Regions from separate parts of the Streptomyces asiaticus genome, predicted to be linked through region 4. Evidence: riboswitches for the same ligand, from Rfam matches in the RefSeq annotation. Region 4 holds a riboswitch; each other region holds the start of a gene.
What was found. Region 4 has a riboswitch for cobalamin ahead of KHP12_RS01360 ((2Fe-2S) ferredoxin domain-containing protein). Riboswitches for the same ligand answer to the same signal wherever they lie in the genome.
Positions count from the first base shown of each region.

Region 1: it holds a riboswitch for cobalamin, as region 4 does, so the genes downstream of both, KHP12_RS33155 (ribonucleoside-diphosphate reductase subunit alpha) here and KHP12_RS01360 ((2Fe-2S) ferredoxin domain-containing protein) in region 4, are expected to answer to the same signal.
Region 2: it holds a riboswitch for cobalamin, as region 4 does, so the genes downstream of both, KHP12_RS42615 (CbtB domain-containing protein) here and KHP12_RS01360 ((2Fe-2S) ferredoxin domain-containing protein) in region 4, are expected to answer to the same signal.
Region 3: it holds a riboswitch for cobalamin, as region 4 does, so the genes downstream of both, KHP12_RS42830 (ABC transporter substrate-binding protein) here and KHP12_RS01360 ((2Fe-2S) ferredoxin domain-containing protein) in region 4, are expected to answer to the same signal.

Region 1 is NZ_JAGSHX010000006.1:5,992,171-5,996,540, forward strand. It holds gene KHP12_RS33155 (ribonucleoside-diphosphate reductase subunit alpha) at 1-1,988, opposite strand, end outside; adenosylcobalamin (AdoCbl) riboswitch at 2,123-2,287, opposite strand; gene KHP12_RS33160 (ABC transporter ATP-binding protein) at 2,413-3,246, opposite strand; gene KHP12_RS33165 (ABC transporter permease) at 3,239-4,156, opposite strand; gene KHP12_RS33170 (TetR/AcrR family transcriptional regulator) at 4,283-4,370, shown strand, end outside.
Region 2 is NZ_JAGSHX010000006.1:8,114,354-8,118,723, reverse strand. It holds gene KHP12_RS42630 (FAD-dependent monooxygenase) at 1-829, opposite strand, end outside; gene KHP12_RS42625 (TetR/AcrR family transcriptional regulator) at 911-1,561, shown strand; gene KHP12_RS42620 (CbtA family protein) at 1,676-2,437, opposite strand; gene KHP12_RS42615 (CbtB domain-containing protein) at 2,462-2,683, opposite strand; cobalamin riboswitch at 2,721-2,847, opposite strand; gene KHP12_RS42610 (MurR/RpiR family transcriptional regulator) at 2,918-3,574, opposite strand; gene KHP12_RS42605 (polysaccharide deacetylase family protein) at 3,539-4,318, shown strand; partial or broken gene KHP12_RS53625 (polysaccharide deacetylase family protein) at 4,257-4,370, shown strand, end outside.
Region 3 is NZ_JAGSHX010000006.1:8,155,053-8,159,422, reverse strand. It holds gene KHP12_RS42835 (FecCD family ABC transporter permease) at 1-572, opposite strand, end outside; gene KHP12_RS42830 (ABC transporter substrate-binding protein) at 584-1,624, opposite strand; cobalamin riboswitch at 1,685-1,898, opposite strand; gene KHP12_RS42825 (RNA polymerase sigma-70 factor) at 1,927-2,850, opposite strand; gene KHP12_RS42820 (carboxymuconolactone decarboxylase family protein) at 2,877-3,350, opposite strand; gene KHP12_RS42815 (DUF2165 domain-containing protein) at 3,540-4,079, shown strand; partial or broken gene KHP12_RS42810 (DUF1996 domain-containing protein) at 4,095-4,370, shown strand, end outside.
Region 4 is NZ_JAGSHX010000001.1:419,526-423,895, reverse strand. It holds gene KHP12_RS50340 (hypothetical protein) at 95-283, shown strand; gene KHP12_RS01370 (hypothetical protein) at 323-691, opposite strand; gene KHP12_RS01365 (FAD-binding dehydrogenase) at 738-2,552, opposite strand; gene KHP12_RS01360 ((2Fe-2S) ferredoxin domain-containing protein) at 2,725-3,108, opposite strand; cobalamin riboswitch at 3,149-3,341, opposite strand; gene KHP12_RS01355 (NAD-binding protein) at 3,391-4,370, opposite strand, start outside.

The DNA.
Region 1 (4,370 bases), on a different contig from region 4:
ACGCCCAGCTTCTTGAGGTCGTCCACCAGATAGGAGTTGACCTGGAGGAACTCCCCGCTGAGCGTTTCGCGCTTGAAGAGGTTGGAGACCTGCGGCTCGATGCACTCGTAGACGCCCGCGATGGAGGCGATGGTCGCGGTCGGCGCGATCGCCAGCAGCAGCGAGTTCCGCATCCCGGACTTCGCCATCCGCGCGCGCAGCGCCTGCCAGCGCTCCGGCCAGGTGGCCACCGCGTCCGTGTAGTGGTCCGGGTGCAGCACACCGCGCGCGGTGCGGGTCTCGGCCCAGGCGGGGTGCGGGCCGTGGCGCTCGGCGAGCTCGCAGGACGCCTCGTACGCGGCGAGCATGATGCGCTCGGAGATCCGCGTGGAGAGCGCCGTGGCCTCGGACGAGTCGAACGGCAGCCGCAGCCGGAAGAAGACGTCCTGGAGCCCCATGAGGCCCAGACCCACCGGGCGCCAGCGGGAGTTGGAGGCCCCGGCCTCCTCCGTGGGGTAGAAGTTGATGTCCACCACGCGGTCGAGGAAGGTCACGGCGGTGTGGACGGTGGCGTCCAGGCGCTCCCAGTCCAGCTGCCCGTCCTCGCCCAGGTGCGCGGCGAGGTTGACCGATCCGAGATTGCACACGGCGGTCTCGCCGTCGTTCGTGACCTCCAGGATCTCGGTGCAGAGGTTGGAGGAGTGGACGACCCTGCCGGGCTCGGCGGTCTGGTTGGCGGTGCGGTTGGCGGCGTCCTTGAACGTCATCCAGCCGTTGCCGGTCTGCGCGAGGGTGCGCATCATCCGGGCGTACAGCTGGCGCGCCGGGACCTGCTTGACGGCCTTGCCCTCGGCCTCGGCCCTGCGGTACGCGGCGTCGAACTCCTCGCCCCACAGGTCCACCAGATCGGGCGCGTCGGCCGGGGAGAACAGCGACCAGTCGGCATCCGCCTCGACCCGCCGCATGAACTCGTCCGGGATCCAGTGGGCGATGTTGAGGTTGTGGGTGCGGCGGGCGTCCTCGCCCGTGTTGTCCCGCAGCTCCAGGAACTCCTCGAGGTCCGCGTGCCAGGTCTCCAGGTAGACACAGGCCGCGCCCTTGCGCCGGCCGCCCTGGTTGACGGCGGCAACCGAGGCGTCGAGCGTGCGCAGGAACGGCACGATGCCGTTGGAGTGCCCGTTGGTGCCCCGGATCAGCGAACCGCGGGCCCGGATGCGGGAGTAGGACAGGCCGATGCCGCCCGCGTGCTTCGACAGCCGCGCCACCTGGTGGTAGCGGTTGTAGATAGAGTCCAGCTCGTCCAGCGGGGAGTCCAGCAGATAGCAGGACGACATCTGCGGATGCCGGGTGCCGGAGTTGAACAGCGTGGGGGAGCTGGGCAGATACGACAGCGTGCTGGTCAGCCGGTAGAGCTCGGCCACATCGTCCAGCGCCCGCTCCGAGAGGTTCTCGGCGAGCCCGCAGGCCACGCGCAGCAGGAAGTGCTGCGGGGTCTCGATCACCTGACGGGTGATCGGGTGGCGCAGCAGATAGCGGCTGTAGAGGGTGCGCAGCCCGAAGTAGCCGAAGCGGTTGTCGGCGCCGTCGGCCAGCGCCCGCTCCACCAGCGCGTCCAGCCGCTCGGCGTGGGCGGCGGCGAACTCCGCGGTGGAGTCGGCGAGCAGGCCCTCGCGGTGGCCCACCCGGACGGAGGTGGAGAAGGAGACCGCGCCCTGCCCGGCCGCCTCCTCCGTGATGGTCAGCGCCAGCAGCCGCGCCGCGAGCCGTGAGTACTCCGGCTCCTCGGCGATCAGTCCGGCCGCCGCCTCGGTCGCGAGCCCGCGCAACTCCGCCTCGTCCGAGCCGGGATGACGGCCGCGCAGGGCGGCGGCCGCGACCTTGCCGGGGTCGGTGGCGGGCAGGTCGGCGGTGAGTCCGGTCAGAGTCCGTAGCAGGGCGGTCCCGGGCGCGTCGTCCGCTGCCTGAGAAGCCGCCTGCGCTGAAACCGGATCGGCGGGCGCGATGGTCACTGAGGTGCTCTCCTTCGCTCGGTCAGGGCCTGTCCGGATCACAACTCCGGACGGGCCTGAGGCCGCGAAGGGTGGTGCGACGGTCGCGTACGGGCATGCCGGTGCCGCACTCCTCGTACGCCAGACACACCACGCAGCGTCCATCGGCCCAACCCTCGAGGCCGGGGGACGTGTTCACAGGGCTGTCGGCAGGCGCTCGGACTTACGGGCACGCCGAATTGAGCGCACACGTACACCGTTGCGGGACAGTTCCGGATTCCCACCGGATTCCCCTGCGGCGACAGCGAGGACGAGCATACATCTTGTGTTGGCCGACGCACGTGCCCCCATATCTTGTGTCGGAGCTGCGGAGTTTCGCATGAATGTGCTAGTGCGTTCCGGCCCGGCGAGCCAGCGTCCTGGTCGGGCGGCGCCCAGGCGGGGCCTACTTGCCGGTCTCCTTCTCGTACGCCTTGATGACCTCGTCGGTCGGGCCGTCCATCAGCAGCTCGCCCTTCTCCAGCCACAGCACCCGGTCACAGGTGTCCCGGATGGACTTGTTGTTGTGGCTGACGAGGAAGACCGTGCCGGCCTCCTGACGGAGCTCCCGGATCCGGGCCTCGGAACGCTTCTGGAACTTCCTGTCACCCGTGGCCAGCGCCTCGTCGATCATCAGCACATCGTGGTCCTTGGCCGCGGCGATGGAGAACCGCAGCCGGGCCGCCATACCCGAGGAGTACGTACGCATCGGCAGGGTGATGAAATCACCCTTCTCATTGATACCCGAGAAGTCCACGATGCCCTGGTAACGCTCCCGGACCTGCTCACGCGACATCCCCATCGCCAGACCGCCCAGGATCACATTCCGCTCACCGGTCAGGTCGTTCATCAGCGCCGCGTTCACCCCCAGCAGCGACGGCTGACCATGGGTGTAGACCTTGCCGCGCTCGGTGGGCAGCAGCCCCGCCACCGCCTTCAGCAGGGTCGACTTCCCCGACCCATTGGACCCGATCAGACCGATCGACTCACCCTTGTACGCCACGAAGGTGACCCCGCGCACCGCGTGCACCTCACGCATGCCCGGCGCATTCTTGCGGCCCAGCAGGCGGCTGAGGGCGGCGGTGGCACTGCCCTTCCCCTTGGGGCCGCCGTTGACCCGGTAGACGATATGGACGTCGTCGGCGATGACGGTGGGCACCCGCGCCGGCGCGGAAGCCGCCCGAGCGGCCTGGTCGGCCCGCTCCGCCTGGGCACCTTTGTCGAGGGTCTGCTCAGCCACGGCCGTACTGCTCCTCTGCCTTCCAGAAGTACACGAATCCCCCGACACCGAAGAGCACCGCCCAGCCCAGGGCCAGCGCCCACACATGCGGCGGCAGGTTCGACGAGGGGTAATCGTTGATCAGGGCGTACCGCATCAGGTCCATGTAAACGGCCGCCGGATTCGCCAGCATGGCGTCGCTGATCCAGCCGCTCGCTCCCGCGTGTTCGAGGGTGCGGGCCAGCGGAAACATCACGCCCGAGGCATACATCCAGGTGCGCAGAATGAAGGGCAGCAGCTGCGCGAGGTCCGGTGTTTTGGCCCCGAGCCGCGCCACGATCAGCGACAGGCCGGTGTTGAAGACGAATTGCAGGGCCAGGGTGGGGACAATCAGCAGCCAGGCCAGTGCCGGGAAGTGGCCGAAGCCCACCAACACGACGGCCAGCACGATCATCGAGAACAGCAGCTGCTGGAGCTGCTGGAGCGCGAACGAGATGGGGAGTGAGGCGCGAGGGAAGTGCAGGGCCCGCACCAGCCCGAGATTCCCGGAGATCGCCCGTACGCCCGCCATGGCGGAACTCTGGCTGAAGGTGAAGACGAACACACCCGTCACCAGGAACGGAATGTACACGTCGTTCGGCAGGCCCCGGTTGCTCTTCAGCAGCATGCCGAAGATGAAGAAGTAGACCGCCGCGTTGAGCAGCGGGGTCGCCACCTGCCACAGCTGACCCAGCTTGGCCTGGCTGTACTGGGCGGTGAGCTTTGCCTGCGAAAAGGCCAGGATGAAGTGGCGTCGGCCCCACAGCTGACGGCTGTATTCACGCAGCCCCACCCGAGCGCCACTGACCGTGAGGCCATGGGCGGCTGCCAGGGCCGCGAGATTCTCGGGAGGGCGGATCCGTTCGCTGTCTCGAACGAGGAGCTGGCTCACGTAGACACCTTTCGGCCCTGCGGCTGGCCTCGGCACTTACGACGGAACGGATGCGTTCCGTCGTTGCGTAACCTAGAGCAGGCGACGATGGAACGCAACCGTTCCGCCGTCGAGTAGGCTCAAGCCATGGAGAAGGAGCCAACCAAGCCCCGGCGTGTCCCCGCGGGCGCCGCGGTACTCCAGGAGAACGTCACGGACGCCATCCGCGCGGCGG
Region 2 (4,370 bases), on a different contig from region 4:
GCGAGGAGTTTTCCACGGCCCCCAGGGTGGTCTCCTCGCCGTACACCTCCCGCAGCGCGGTGGCGATCTCGTCATGGGTGACCGGGGCGTCGCGGACGGTGTCCACCTGGTCCGCGCGCCCGAAGGTGAAGCGGTAGAGGTCACCCTCGACCGGGATCAGCATGGCCCAGTAGTCGCCCACACGACGGGTCATGGTGCTGATGTGCCCCATCCGCTTCGGCACCAGTGAGGACACCGCGGTCAGCCGGATGTCGGTCAGCACCGCCTGATGGGTCCCCGCCCGCCCGGGAAACGGCAGCTCCAGCAGTTTCCGCACCGTGCTGTGGCCGCCGTCGCACGCCACCAGATAGCGCGCCCGCACCTCCAGGCCGTCCGCCGTCACGACCACGCCGTCCTCGTCCGACTCGACCTTCGTGACGGCGGCGCCCCGCAGAACCCGGGCGCCCGCGGCGGTCACCCGCTCCTCGAGCACCTCCTCGATCTTCCACTGAGGGATGCCGATCACGCTGTTGTGCCTGGTCCGCCACGGGGTGCAGTCCAAGGGCACGGGCAGCAGCGCGAAGTTCCCGCCCACCGGGGCACGCTGGATGGCCCGCCGCAGCATGGGCTCCAACAGCCCGCGCGACTCCAGCAGTTCGGCCGTACGGGGCTGGATCGCGCCGCCCTTCACCTGCTCGATGCGCTGGTCCAGCTTCTCCAGCACCAGGGTCTCGACCCCGGCCAGCGCCAGCTCGTACGCCAGCATCAGCCCGGTCGGGCCGGCGCCCGCGATGACGACGTCGGCCGCGCTCGCCGTCTTCTCCGTCTTCGCCGTCTTCTCCGTGGACACGGTCACTCCTCCTCGATTTCTCGCCTCGGGCTATATGTATACCAGGTGCAGAAATCTCCTGAGGGCAAGTGCTCTGCTACGGTGGTCGTCGTGGACGGCAAGCCAGGGCTACGGGAGCGGAAGAAGCAGCGGACCCACGCGGCGATCTCCGAGGCGGCGATCACGCTCTTCCTCGAACACGGCTTCAACCAGGTCTCGGTGGCCCAGGTGGCCGAGGCGGCCGAGGTGTCCAAGCGCACGCTCTTCGCCTACTTCCCGGCGAAGGAAGACCTCGTGGTGCACCGCCTCGCCGACCACGAGGCCGAAAGCGCCCGCGTCGTACGGGCCCGCCCACCCCGCACCGCCCCGCTGACCGCACTGCGCGAGCACTTCCTCAAGGGCCTGCGCGAACGGGACCCGATCACCGGGCTCAACGACCATCCCCAGATCCTCAAGCTCACCCGGATGATCCTCGACACACCCTCGCTGGTGGCCCGGATGGAGCGGTTCAAGGCCGGTGCCGAACGCGAGCTCGCGCGGGCGCTGCGGGAGACGGCGGAGACCCCGGAGCTCACCGCGCGGCTGGCCGCCGTCCAAATCGTCGCCGTCCAGTGGTCACTGGCACAGGACAACACCCGACGCGTGACGTACGGGGAACCGGCCGACGAGCGCTACACGGGTGCGGTGGCCGACGCGGAGCACGCGTTCGCGCTGCTGGAGAACGGACTGCGGCACCTGCCCCCGCGGAAGTGACTCCAGGCGCGGCAGGGTGACCGGCCAGAGCGCGACGTCTGGACCGGACGTGCCCGCCCAACGCGAGAGGGCCCCCGGAAACCGCTCCGCGGGCCCTCGTGCGTCTCGGTGTGGTCAGTTCGGGGCGGCCGCCATCGCCCGGCTCTCCTCGGCCTTCGCGGGCTTGGGGTTCAGCAGCCGCTCGGCGAGTTCGCCGAAGAGGAGGCCGAAGCCACCCCACAGGATCACCTGCATGGCGAGGGCGGACAGCCGGAACCGCCACAGGACGGTGGCCGGGAAGTCCGCCGGGACCTCGTTGACGACGGGCAGGAAGGCGAACGCCGGCCCGATGACGACGGCGAAGGCGGCCACCGCGGCGACGGTGGCGTACCAGGTGCCCAGCCTCGGGGCGAGCCGCTTGCCCAGGATGGTGGCCGCGATCGCGAGGAGCACGCTGAGCACCATCATCAGGAAGTACAGCGTCGTCCGCTTGCCGATGGTGTCGCCGTTGCCGACGGCGGGCGGGTTGGCCGGGTACTTCAGGAACGGCACGACGTAGACCGCGAGCAGCGCGCAGCCGGACAGCAGCAGCGCGGTGGCCCGCGGGCCGAAGCGGCCGACGCGGCCGAGGGCGACGCAGTAGGCGAGGGCGGCGATACCGCCGAACGCGATCCCGTAGATCAGCACACCGGTGGCCAGACCGGCGGTGGACTGAAGACTGCGGGAGACGATCTCGACCTCGTGCTCATGCGCGGGGGCGTGGGCCTCCTCGAAGCCGATCGCGCGGTCGACGTTCGGCTCACCGAGGAAATAGGCGGCGATCAGGGCGAGCACACCGGCACCAAGACCGGCGAGCATGCCCCGCACCAACAGGTTTCTCACTGTTGCGGAGTTCATGGGGGTGCGGCGTCCCTCGCCTCCTCAGTGGCAGGGGAAGCCGAGCAGATGGCGGGCGTCATGCACCCACTCATGGACACCCGAGCCGGAGACGACCGCGGTCGCGCCCTGCTCGGCGCCGACGAAGTACAGCAGGATCAGCATCAGGATGCCGAAGAAGACGGCCCAGGGAGCTATCGCCTTCAGCGGCAGCGTGGCGGGCAGTTCGGGGGTGGTGGCTGTCGGCTGCGCGACATGCTGCGCCATGGCAGTGGCCTCCTACGGGAGTTCGCGTCCCATCTCGGTGGTGCACAGGACGATGGCTGCGGGTCTGACTCACGGACGTCCCCTTCGGATACGTCCCGTTCACAGTGGCGCGACCGTGCCGGATTTCCACCGGCTTCCGTCAGACCATCGTCGATATCGCACCGACGGTACCGCGTGTCGGATGCCTGGCCAAGACCGGCCACCTGGTGAGACGCCGACGGGACGCGCACAACCTCACTCGTCGCGGCCGTAATGGGGGCTGTTGGGCGGCAGGAAGTGACCGCGCAGACGGGCCAGCAGTTCGGAGGTCTCCAGCGCGCGCTCGCCCAACTGGGAGGCCACGGCCAGGGCCAGGGCGTCGACGACGGCCAGTGAGCCGAGGGTCTCGCGGGTGGCGCCGGAGGCGGAGAGGGTGGCCAGGAGGGTGACGGCCACGCGGTCGCCGAGCGCCGGGCCGAGGGCGTCAGTGATCAGGACGACGGGGGCGCCCACCTCCTCGGCGTGGTCGATGATGACCTCGATCTCCTTGAAGAGCCGGGCCGGGGCGAAGATCACCACGACGTCGTCCGCCGAGAGCGGCACCAGCGCGTCCGGCAGTCTGAAACCCATGTCCGCCGTGTGACGGGCCTTGAGCCCCAGCCGGTTGAGCCTCAGCGCGAGGTACTCGGCGATGATGCCGGACGGGCCGGCGCCGAAGATCATGACCTCCTCGGCGGGCAGCAGCCGCTCCACGGCCGCGGCGAAGGCGTCGGCGCGCAGGCTGCGCCGGGTCTCGTGGATGCGGCCCCGGCCGGGGCGGTCGAGCGACCCCGGTGGCCGGGCGGCGCCCGCTGCGCCGTGCTGCTGAGCTTCGACGTGGACGGCCCGGCGCTGCTGGCCAACCTCGGCCACGCCCCCGACATCTGGCGCTCCCCGCGGCTGTTCTCGCTCGGCGCGTACGGCCCGCACCGGGGCACCCCCCGGATCCTGGACCTGCTGGCGGACTTCCGGATCCCCGCCACCTTCTTCGTCCCCGGCTGGACCGCCGAGAGCTGGCCCGACCTGCTGCGGACCATCGCGGACCGCGGCCATGAGCTGGGCCACCACGGCTATCTGCACGAGCTGTACTACTCCAGGACCATCGCCGAGCAGCGCGCGCTGATCGAGCGCAGCCAGGAGATCTTCCAACGGGTGGCCGGCACCACGGCCATGGGATTCCGCACGCCCTCCGGTGACTTCGGCGCCGACAGCCCCCAGCTGCTGTGCGATCTCGGCTTCTCCTACTCCAGCTCCATGCGCGGCGACGACCGCCCGTACCGCTGGCGGATCGACGGACGCGACACCGACCTCATCGAGATCCCCGCGCAGGGGGAGCTGGACGACTTCCCCCAGTTCGCCTACAACGACATCCCGGCGGAGCCGCGCAGCCAGGACCGGATGGCCGGCACCGAGCTCACCCTCGACAACTGGCGGCGGGAGTTCGACGGCTACTACCGCTACGGGCTCTGCTACGTCGTGATGATGCACCCGGAAGTCATGGGCAAGCCGAGCCGGGTGCCGCTGCTGCGCCGGCTCATCGAGCACATCCGCTCCCATGACGATGTGTGGTTCGCCACCGGGAACCAGATCGCCCAGTGGTGGCGGACGTACCACTGAGACGCCAGGGACGGGGCGGAAGGAGAGCCCGGTGAAGAGCGAGCACGCGCGG
Region 3 (4,370 bases), on a different contig from region 4:
AGCGAGCCGAGGAGCCAGAACAGCACGGCCCGGGTGGTGTCGGCGTCCGCCGAGGTGAGGACGATGAACGAGGTCAGCGCGGAGAACAGCTGCATGGCGGCCACTCCGGACAGCACCACGCGGTCGGTGCTGCCACCAAGGCTGTGGCTGAGCACCAGGACCAGGCCGAACGACAGCAGCGCACCGGTGAACGCGCCCGCCGACAGGGACACGGCCCCGCCACCCACGCCGAGCACGACCACGGCGACGGCGCCCGTGGAGGCGCCCGAGGACACCCCGAGCACGAAGGGATCGGCCAGCGGATTGCGCAGCAGGGACTGCATCACGGCCCCGCAGAGGGCAAGACCCGCCCCGCACACCGCGGCCAGCAGCGTGCGCGGCATGCGCAGGTTCCACACGATGCCGTCCCGGAGCGGCGGCAAGGTGCTCTCCCCCAGGCCGAGATGGGCGGTGACCGCCGCCCATACGTCGGCCGTGGAGATGTCGGCCGGGCCGATGGTCACGGCGAAGGCGACCGACGCGAGCAGCGCGGCCAGCCCTCCCGCGAGCAGCGGCAGGAGGCGAGTGCTCAGGTGGCCGGCACTCACTTGGCGAGCCCGAAGTCGCGCAGCCCGGCGGCGACCTGTTCCACCCCTTCGACCGTACGGATGGACGGGTTCATGGCCTGCCCGCTCAACAGGATGTACCGCTTCCTCTTCACCGCGGTGAGGTTGCGGGTGGCGGCGTTGGTCTCGAGGAAACGCATCTTGGCCCCGGCGGTCTCCGCGGTCTGCTGCCTGCGTGTGAGATCGCCGAGGACGATGACGTCCGGGTCGCGGTCGGCCACGGTCTCCCAGTTGATCTGCGGCCACTCGTCGTGGGTGTCGGAGAAGGCGTTCTCCGCCCCGACGGCCCGGGTGATGGCACCCGGCGCGCCACAGCAGCCGGCGAGGTAGGGCGACTGGGAGTTGGCGAACCAGTACATGAGGGAGACACCGGAGGCGTCCAGTCCCTCCGTGGCCTTGTGCACGCGCTCCTTCAGCCGCGCGACGAGCCTCTCTCCGCGCTCGTCGACACCGAACGCGTGGGCCAGATCGCGTATCTCGCCGTAGACGACATCAAGGGTGAGGGGCTTGCCGCGGGAGCCGTCACCACCGCTGTCGGTGTCCCTGCCCGCCGCGCAGTCGGAGGGCGAGACATATGTGGGCACGCCCAGCTTCTCGAACTGCTCGCGGGTGGCCACGCCGCCCTTGCCGAGGGTGGAGACGAACGAGGCGGTGACGAAGTCGGGTTCGGCGTCCAGGGACTTCTCGAAGGACGGCGCGTTGTCCGCCAGGCGCTCCACCGTGGCGTTGGCCTTCTCCAGGCCCTTCATCACCGGGTCGGTCCAGGTGGCGGTGGCCGCCACGCGGTCGGCGAGGCCGAGCGAGAGCAGGATCTCCGTGCTGCCCTGGTTGAGCGACAGGGCCCGCTTCGGGGCGGATTTCAACGTGACCTTGTGGCCACAGTTGTCGATCGTGCGCGGATAGCCCGAACCGGCGCGCTTCCCGGAGTCCGCGCCGTCATGGCCCGAGCCACCGCACGCGGTGAGCAGCAGGGCGGGGGCGAGCAGGAACGCCGCGGTACGGCGGGCGGAGCGGAGCACGGGCAGCCTCGGTGGTCGGGGCTCGTACGCGGAGCCTGGCCTTTGGTCGTCCTCCGCGCACCGGGCGCGGAGGTGCCAGCAGGTCTTCGGACTCGGGCTCGTCCGGACGGGGCCCCTTCCCGGTGCTCGTTCGCGACGGCCCCGCGGCCGTCACGGACTCCTCCCAGTGGTGTCACCTGCCCCGCCCGTCCCCCTCACCGCTGCGCGTCAGCTCCGGATTCACACCGGATTCCCTGGCCTCGGATGTGGCACGACTGGCTCCGACGAGACTACCAAGAGCGCGGAACGGCCACGTCCCACGGTCAGTTCGGCCGCCGACGTGCCTGCTTCACCTCGCGGTCCACGGCCCAGGCGTCCCCGACCGGCCCGAGGTGGCCGAGCTTGTCGGGGTTGACCACCGTGCGAATGGTCTGGATCTGCCCGTCGAGCACATCGAGGACCAGGGTGTGGAGCACCTTGCCGTCCCGGTCGCGGAGGATCGCGCCGGGCTGGCCGTTGACCTCGCGCGGCTCCAACGACACATCGATCCGCAGCAGCCAGGGGAAGACACCGCCCAGCAGCCGCGCCACGTTCTCCGCGCCCGTGACGGCCCTGGCCAGCTGCGGGGCCTTGCCGCCGCCGTCCCCGACCAGCCGCACATCGGCGGCCAGCAGCTTCCGCAGCCCGCCCACATCGCCGTCCTTCAGCGCGTCGAAGAACCGCGTGGCCAGCTCCTGCCGCTCCCGCCGGTCCGCCGCGAACCGCGGCCGTCCGTCCCGCATGTGGCGCCGCGCCCGTACCAGCAGCTGCCGGCATGCGGCCTCCGACCGCTCCACCGCCGTGGCGATCTCGTCGAACCCGAAGGCGAACACCTCCCGCAGCACGAACACCGCCCGCTCCAGCGGGCTGAGCCGCTCCAGGAGCAGCAGCGCCGCCATCGAGACCGAGTCGGCCAGCTCCACCGCCCGGGCCGGATCCTGATACGGATCGCTGAGCAGCGGCTCGGGGAACCACGGGCCCACGTACTCCTCCCGTCGCACCCGCGCGGAGCGCAGCACATCGATCGAGACGCGTGTCACCGTGGCCGACAGATACGCCTTGGTCGACGTGGGCCGGGTGGCCGAGCCGTCGAAGCGCAGCCACGTTTCCTGCACCGCGTCCTCGGCCTCGCTCACACTGCCCAGGATCCGGTAGGCGATCGAGAACAGCAGTGGCCGCAGCTCCTCGAACTCCTCGACCTCGCTCACGCCGATTCCTCCGTTGCCGATACCGGTCAGTGGAACTGCCCGACCTGGTAGTTGCCCGCCGGCTGCTGGGTGATGGCGTTCAGCCGATTCGCCATGTTCATGAACGAGACCAGGATCACCAGGGCGGTGAGCTGCTCCTCGTCGTAGTGCTTGGCGGCGTTCGCCCATACCTCGTCACTGACGCCACCGGCCGCGTCCGCGATCCGGGTCCCCGCCTCCGCCAGCTCCAGCGCGGCGCGCTCGGCGTCGGTGAAGACCGTGGCCTCCCGCCATGCCGCCACCAGGTGCAGCCGCACCGCGGTCTCACCGGCCGCGGCGGCTTCCTTGGTGTGCATGTCGAGGCAGACGGCGCAGCCGTTGATCTGGCTCACGCGCAGCGCCACCAGCTCCTGGGTGGCGGGCGGCAGCGGCGAGTCCTTGACCGCCTTGCCCGCCGCCATGACGGGCTTGAGGACCTTGCCCGCGGTCGGGCTGGCGGAGTAGTTCAGTCGCGCGTCCATGGTGTGCTCCTCCGTGGTTGTCAGTGGCTACACCCCTGAGACGAGATGGCCCCACCCCCTGTGACATGGACGCATGTGACCTGCGTCTCCCCACCACCGGGCCCACTGAGCCAAACAGTTGTACGCTACCGCTCGGTCCGATCAATGGAATGTCCGATCAACGGAATACAACGGGGAGACAGAGTCATCGTGAGCGAGCGAACCGGCAGAATACGTTCCCCTCGCACCTACTCCGCCGTCTCGGGGCTGCTCACCGGGACGATCGCGCTGTACATCGCGCTTGTCGCCTTCGGTAACATCACCGACTTCGACACCAATCAGCAATTCGTCCGCCATGTCCTGGCGATGGACACCACGTTCAAGGACGACGACCTGATGTGGCGGGCCATCAAGTCCACCGCGCTCCAGGACACCGCCTACGTAGCCATCATCGTCTGGGAGAGCGTCGCCGCCCTCGTCCTCATCGCCGCGACGGCCATGTGGGGCGCGGGACTGCGCGGAGGCAGCGTCCGCCGCGCCCGCCAGGCCAGCACCGTGGGGCTGGTGATGCTCATGCTGCTGTTCGGCGCCGGGTTCATCGCCATCGGTGGCGAGTGGTTCGCCATGTGGCAGTCCAAGACGTGGAACGGCCTGGAAGCCGCCACGCGCGTCTTCCTGATCTCCGGGATCGTGCTGCTGCTCATTCACCTGCTCGCGGCCGAGCGGACCGAGCCCGACGCCACGGACTGATCGGGGCTCCACCGGGAGGTCAACCCCTCCAAGGACTTCGTGAACTGCCCGTCCGACTCGATGCTGGAGTCCTACCTGGACTTCCCCCAGTGCTGGAACGGGAAGGACCTGGACTCCCCCGACCACAAGAGCCATATGGCGTACCCGGTCGGTGGCCAGTGCCCGGCGACCCACCCGGTGGCCGTGCCGAAGCTGCGCCAGGTGCTCCGCTACCCGGTCAACGGCGACCCCGCGCGGCTCAAGCTGGCGTCGGGCGCCGGACACACCATGCATGGTGACTTCTTCAACGCC
Region 4 (4,370 bases):
GCTACGTCCTGTTCGGCTGGGGGCTGGCGCATGTGCCCGCCAGCACGGCGACCCGCTCTCCCTGCTGGAACCGGCCGTCGCGGCCGTCCTCGCCGTGCTGGTCATCGGCGAACGCCTCCCCGCCGTCGGCTGGGGCGGTATCGCACTCGTCCTCGCCTGCCTGGCCGTCCTCACCGCCCCGGTGGGCGTCTCGGGGCGGCGCCGAGAGTGGCGGGAGGGCGTGCCGCCGCCGCGGCGCGCAGCGGTGGAGCACCCCGTCGCCCAGGCGGACCCGGCGCCGTAGCGGAGTCCGGCTGCCGCGGGCCGCCCGCGTGCGGTGATGTCATTCGGCCCGCCGCGGGCCGGAGAACCTCTCCGCGAGCTCGCGGTGCTCGTCGGCGGCCAGCTTGGCCTGGGCCGTGCTGATGGTCGATCCGGCCATCCCGCCCAGACGTTCGACCTCGTCCGCGAAGCGCAGATGCTCCTGCCGCGCATGCTCACGGCAGGCGAGGCAGGTGACGTTCTCCGGGCGCGGCGAGGTCATCGCGTACGGGGCCCGCAGCCCGCATCCGGTATCGACGAGGCTCGGCACGTCACCGACCAGGCCGAACGTGGCTGCCATCATCTCGCGGACGGCGGCCACGCCACGGACGACCTTCGACTCGACATGGATGTGCGGATCGTCCCCGCCCAACGTGTCCTCCCTCGCCACGGAGTGCGGGACGAGTCTCCCACGGGCCCGTTCCCGCCGACGGGGTTCAGGTCGCCGTCGCGGACGCCGCCGCGCGGCCCGCCGTGCGGCCCGAGAAGAGGCAGCCGCCGAGGAAGGTGCCCTCCAGGGAGCGGTAGCCGTGTACTCCTCCCCCGCCGAAGCCCGCCACCTCGCCCGCCGCGTACAGGCCGCTGATCGGCCGGCCGGAGGCGTCCAGGACGCGGCCGGAGAGATCGGTCTGGAGGCCGCCGAGGGTCTTGCGGGTGAGGATGTTGAGGCGCACGGCGATCAGCGGCCCGGCGGCCGAGTCCAGGATCCGGTGCGCGGAGGCGGTGCGGCTGAGGGCGTCCCCGGGGTAGGCGAGCGCGTTGCGGATGCCCATGACCTGGACGTCCTTGGTGTACGGATTCTCGATCTCGCGGTCGCGGGCCTCGATCTGCCGCTTGAGGTCCGCCAGGTCGATCAGGTTGTCACCGGTCAACTTGTTCATGCCCGCGACCAGTTGGGGCAGGGAGGTGGCGACCACGAAGTCCTCGCCCTTGTCCCGGAACCGCTGGATCGGCTCGGGGGTCTGCCAGATGCGGGAGAGGAGTTGCAGGATGTCCTTGTTGGTCAGGTCCGGGTTCTGCTCCGAGCCCGAGAGCGCGAACTCCTTGGCCATGATCTTCTGGGTGGTGATGAACCACGAGTAGTCATGACCGGTGGCGGTGATCGATCCGAGGGTGTGCAGGGTGTCGTAGCCCGGGATGTCGGGGCTGGAGAAGCGCCTGCCCTCCGCGTCGAACCACATCGACGACGGGCCCGGCAGGATACGGATGCCATGGCCCGGCCAGATCGGGGCGTAGTTCCTGAGGCCCTCGGTGTAGTGCCACATCCGGTCGGGGTTGACGATCCGTCCGCCCGCCTTCTCGGTGATCGCCAGCATGCGGCCGTCCACATACGCGGGGACGCCGGTGACCATGAACTTCGGCGGTGAGCCGAGCCGGTCGGGCCAGTTCCGGCGTACGAGGTCGTGGTTGGCGCCGATACCGCCGGAGGTGACGATCACCACCGGGGCGCTGAGCTCGAAGTCGCCCACCACGGTGCGCGAGGTCTGCTTGCCGCGGGCGGCGTCGCTCGGTTCCAGGATCGAGCCCCTCACCCCGGTGACGGCGCCATCGGTGACGATCAGCTCGTCCACCCGGTGCCGGAACGTGAACGTCACCCGGCCGTCCTTCGCGGCGGCCCGCACCTTCTTCTCGAACGGCTCGACCACGGCCGGACCGGTGCCCCAGGTGACGTGGAAACGCGGCACCGAGTTGCCGTGGCCGTCCGCGAGACCGCCGCCGCGTTCGGCCCAGCCGACGATCGGGAACCATTGCACACCGAGCCCGTGCAGCCAGGACCGCTTCTCCCCGGAGGCGAAATCCACGTACGCCTCGGCCCACTTGTGGGCCCAGTAGTCCTGGCCGCCGGGGTCGCTGACACCGCGGTCGAAGCCGGCCGTGCCGAGCCAGTCCTGCCAGGCCAGTTCGGGGGAGTCCTTGATCCCCATCAGCCGCTGCTCCTCGGAGTCCACGAAGAACAGGCCGCCGAAGGACCAGAACGCCTGGCCGCCGAGGTTGCTCTCGGGCTCCTGGTCGAGGAGGAGCACCTTGCGTCCCGCGGCCGTCAGCTCCGCCGTGGCCACCAGCCCGGCGAGCCCGTGGCCGACCACGATGGCGTCCGCGTCCGAGGACGGGCCGGAGGCGGCGAAGGCCGGAACCGCCGTCTGGGCGAGCGCGGCGCCGGCGAGCACACCACCCGCCGCCGTCAGGGCGCGACGGCGGCTGATCCCGCCGATCCCGGCGGGCGACGCGGAATTCTCTGTGGAGTTCTCCATGAGCTGCCTTCCGGAAGGGGGTTCGGAGGGTGCGGGAGATACGGAGGGGGGTGCCGCGACGGAATCGTGTTACCGGCCGGCAAGGTGTTACCGACGGTAGCCCACAGGGTGAGAGGCCGCCAGAGTTCTGCTCGTACGAGCAACTCCCTTGCCCCCAGGCGACTTCGGGTGCTCAGCTACCGCCCGGTGACGGCTCGGCCGAGGCACTCCCCCGCGGCGAGAACGCGTACAGATCGAGGATGTCGGGCAGCGGTGCCACCCCGGGGCCACCCGCCCGGACCCAGGCCACGATGTCCTCCGTCGCGTCCGGGTCGTTGACCAGGCCGAGCCACACCGGCCTGCCCCCGGCGGCCCGTCCGGCGGCCGACGGCTGTACCACGATCACATTGGCCTGGTCGCAGACGTCCAGACACTCGGAGACGCGTACGGGCGCCTCCTCACCGAGCCGCGTGATCTGCGCGGCATGGTCGACGCCGGTCACCTTGGGACTGCCGCAGCAGCAGTCCCGGCACACGGTCACCCGGCACGGCAGCGGGTCGGTCGGCCTCACGGGCACGCCGCATCACCCCTCCTCCGGGGAAGTCCGCCCCGGTGTCGATCGAGGAGGCGACCGCGTGAGTCTCCTGGCTCTCGGGTCGATGCTCGTCCCGGCCTTCCCACCCGCATACGTGGGCAGTGGCCTGTTCGGGATCCGCTCGCCGATCACAGTGGCGGTACCGCGTCGGATTCACACCGGCTTCCTCGTTCCGCCGTCGCCCTTGTCGCCCGGCATCATCGCATCCCGGACAGCGCCACACCACGCGGCCCCAGCCCCGGCGGGGCGACGGGCGGCCCGGCGTCAGTTCCGGCGGACCGGCGCCCCCGCCAGGATCTCACCCAGGCCCTGGCGGGTGGCCGCCAGCACCACGCGGTCCTGGGGCCGCAGGGCATAGCCGGGGTGCAGGTCCCACACCAGGGCGGGCGCCTGCTGGACGACACCGTCGTAAGGGGGCGCAGCCCCGAGGTCGCGTTGCCGGTCCGCGGGCTCGGCCGCGTCCAGCGCGATGACCCGCCAGGCGCCCGGTACGAACGCCTCGGCGACGGTACGCCCCTCCAGTCGCGGATGCCCGGCGACATGCAGGGCGGCGAAGAGCAGCACCCTGCGCTCGACCGGTATGGCACCGAGGACCTGACGTCCCATCATGGCCCCGGCGAACGCCGGAGCCGCCAGGCTGGAGACGCTGCGGCTGCGGGTGAGGGCCCGCGGATGGGCCGCACGCAGCGTGCGGTAGACGGCGTTGGCGAAGCGGTCGTCATACAGGCGCAGAGCCACCCGCAGCCGGGGCTTGACCGAGCGGGCGTACAGCGTCGCCTCCAGGTTGGTGGTGTCGACGCTGGTCAGTGCGAGCAGGGCGTGGGCCCGCTGGATTTTGGCGGCCTCCAGGACGCCTTCCTGGGTGACATCGCCGAGGACCGTCGGCACCCCGAGCCTGCGGGCCAGCGGGATGCCGCGCGCCCCGGGGTCCTCCTCCACGCACACCACGGGGATGTCCATCTCCCGGAGCCTGGCCAGGACCCGGGTGCCGACCTTGCCGAGTCCGAGCAGCACGACATGGCCGGACAGGCCGCGTGGAGGGCGGCGCAGCGCGGACGCGGTGCGGAAGGTGCCCAGCGCTTCCAGCGCGGCGGCCACCAGAACGGGCAGCAGGAGCAGTCCGGTCAGCCCGGACAGCAGTTGGAGGACCTTGCGTCCGGTCGGCTCGTCGAGCGCCGGATCGTCGATCGCCAGCACGTCCAGCACCGTGAGGTAGGCCGCGTGGAGCAGTCCGGCTCCGGTGA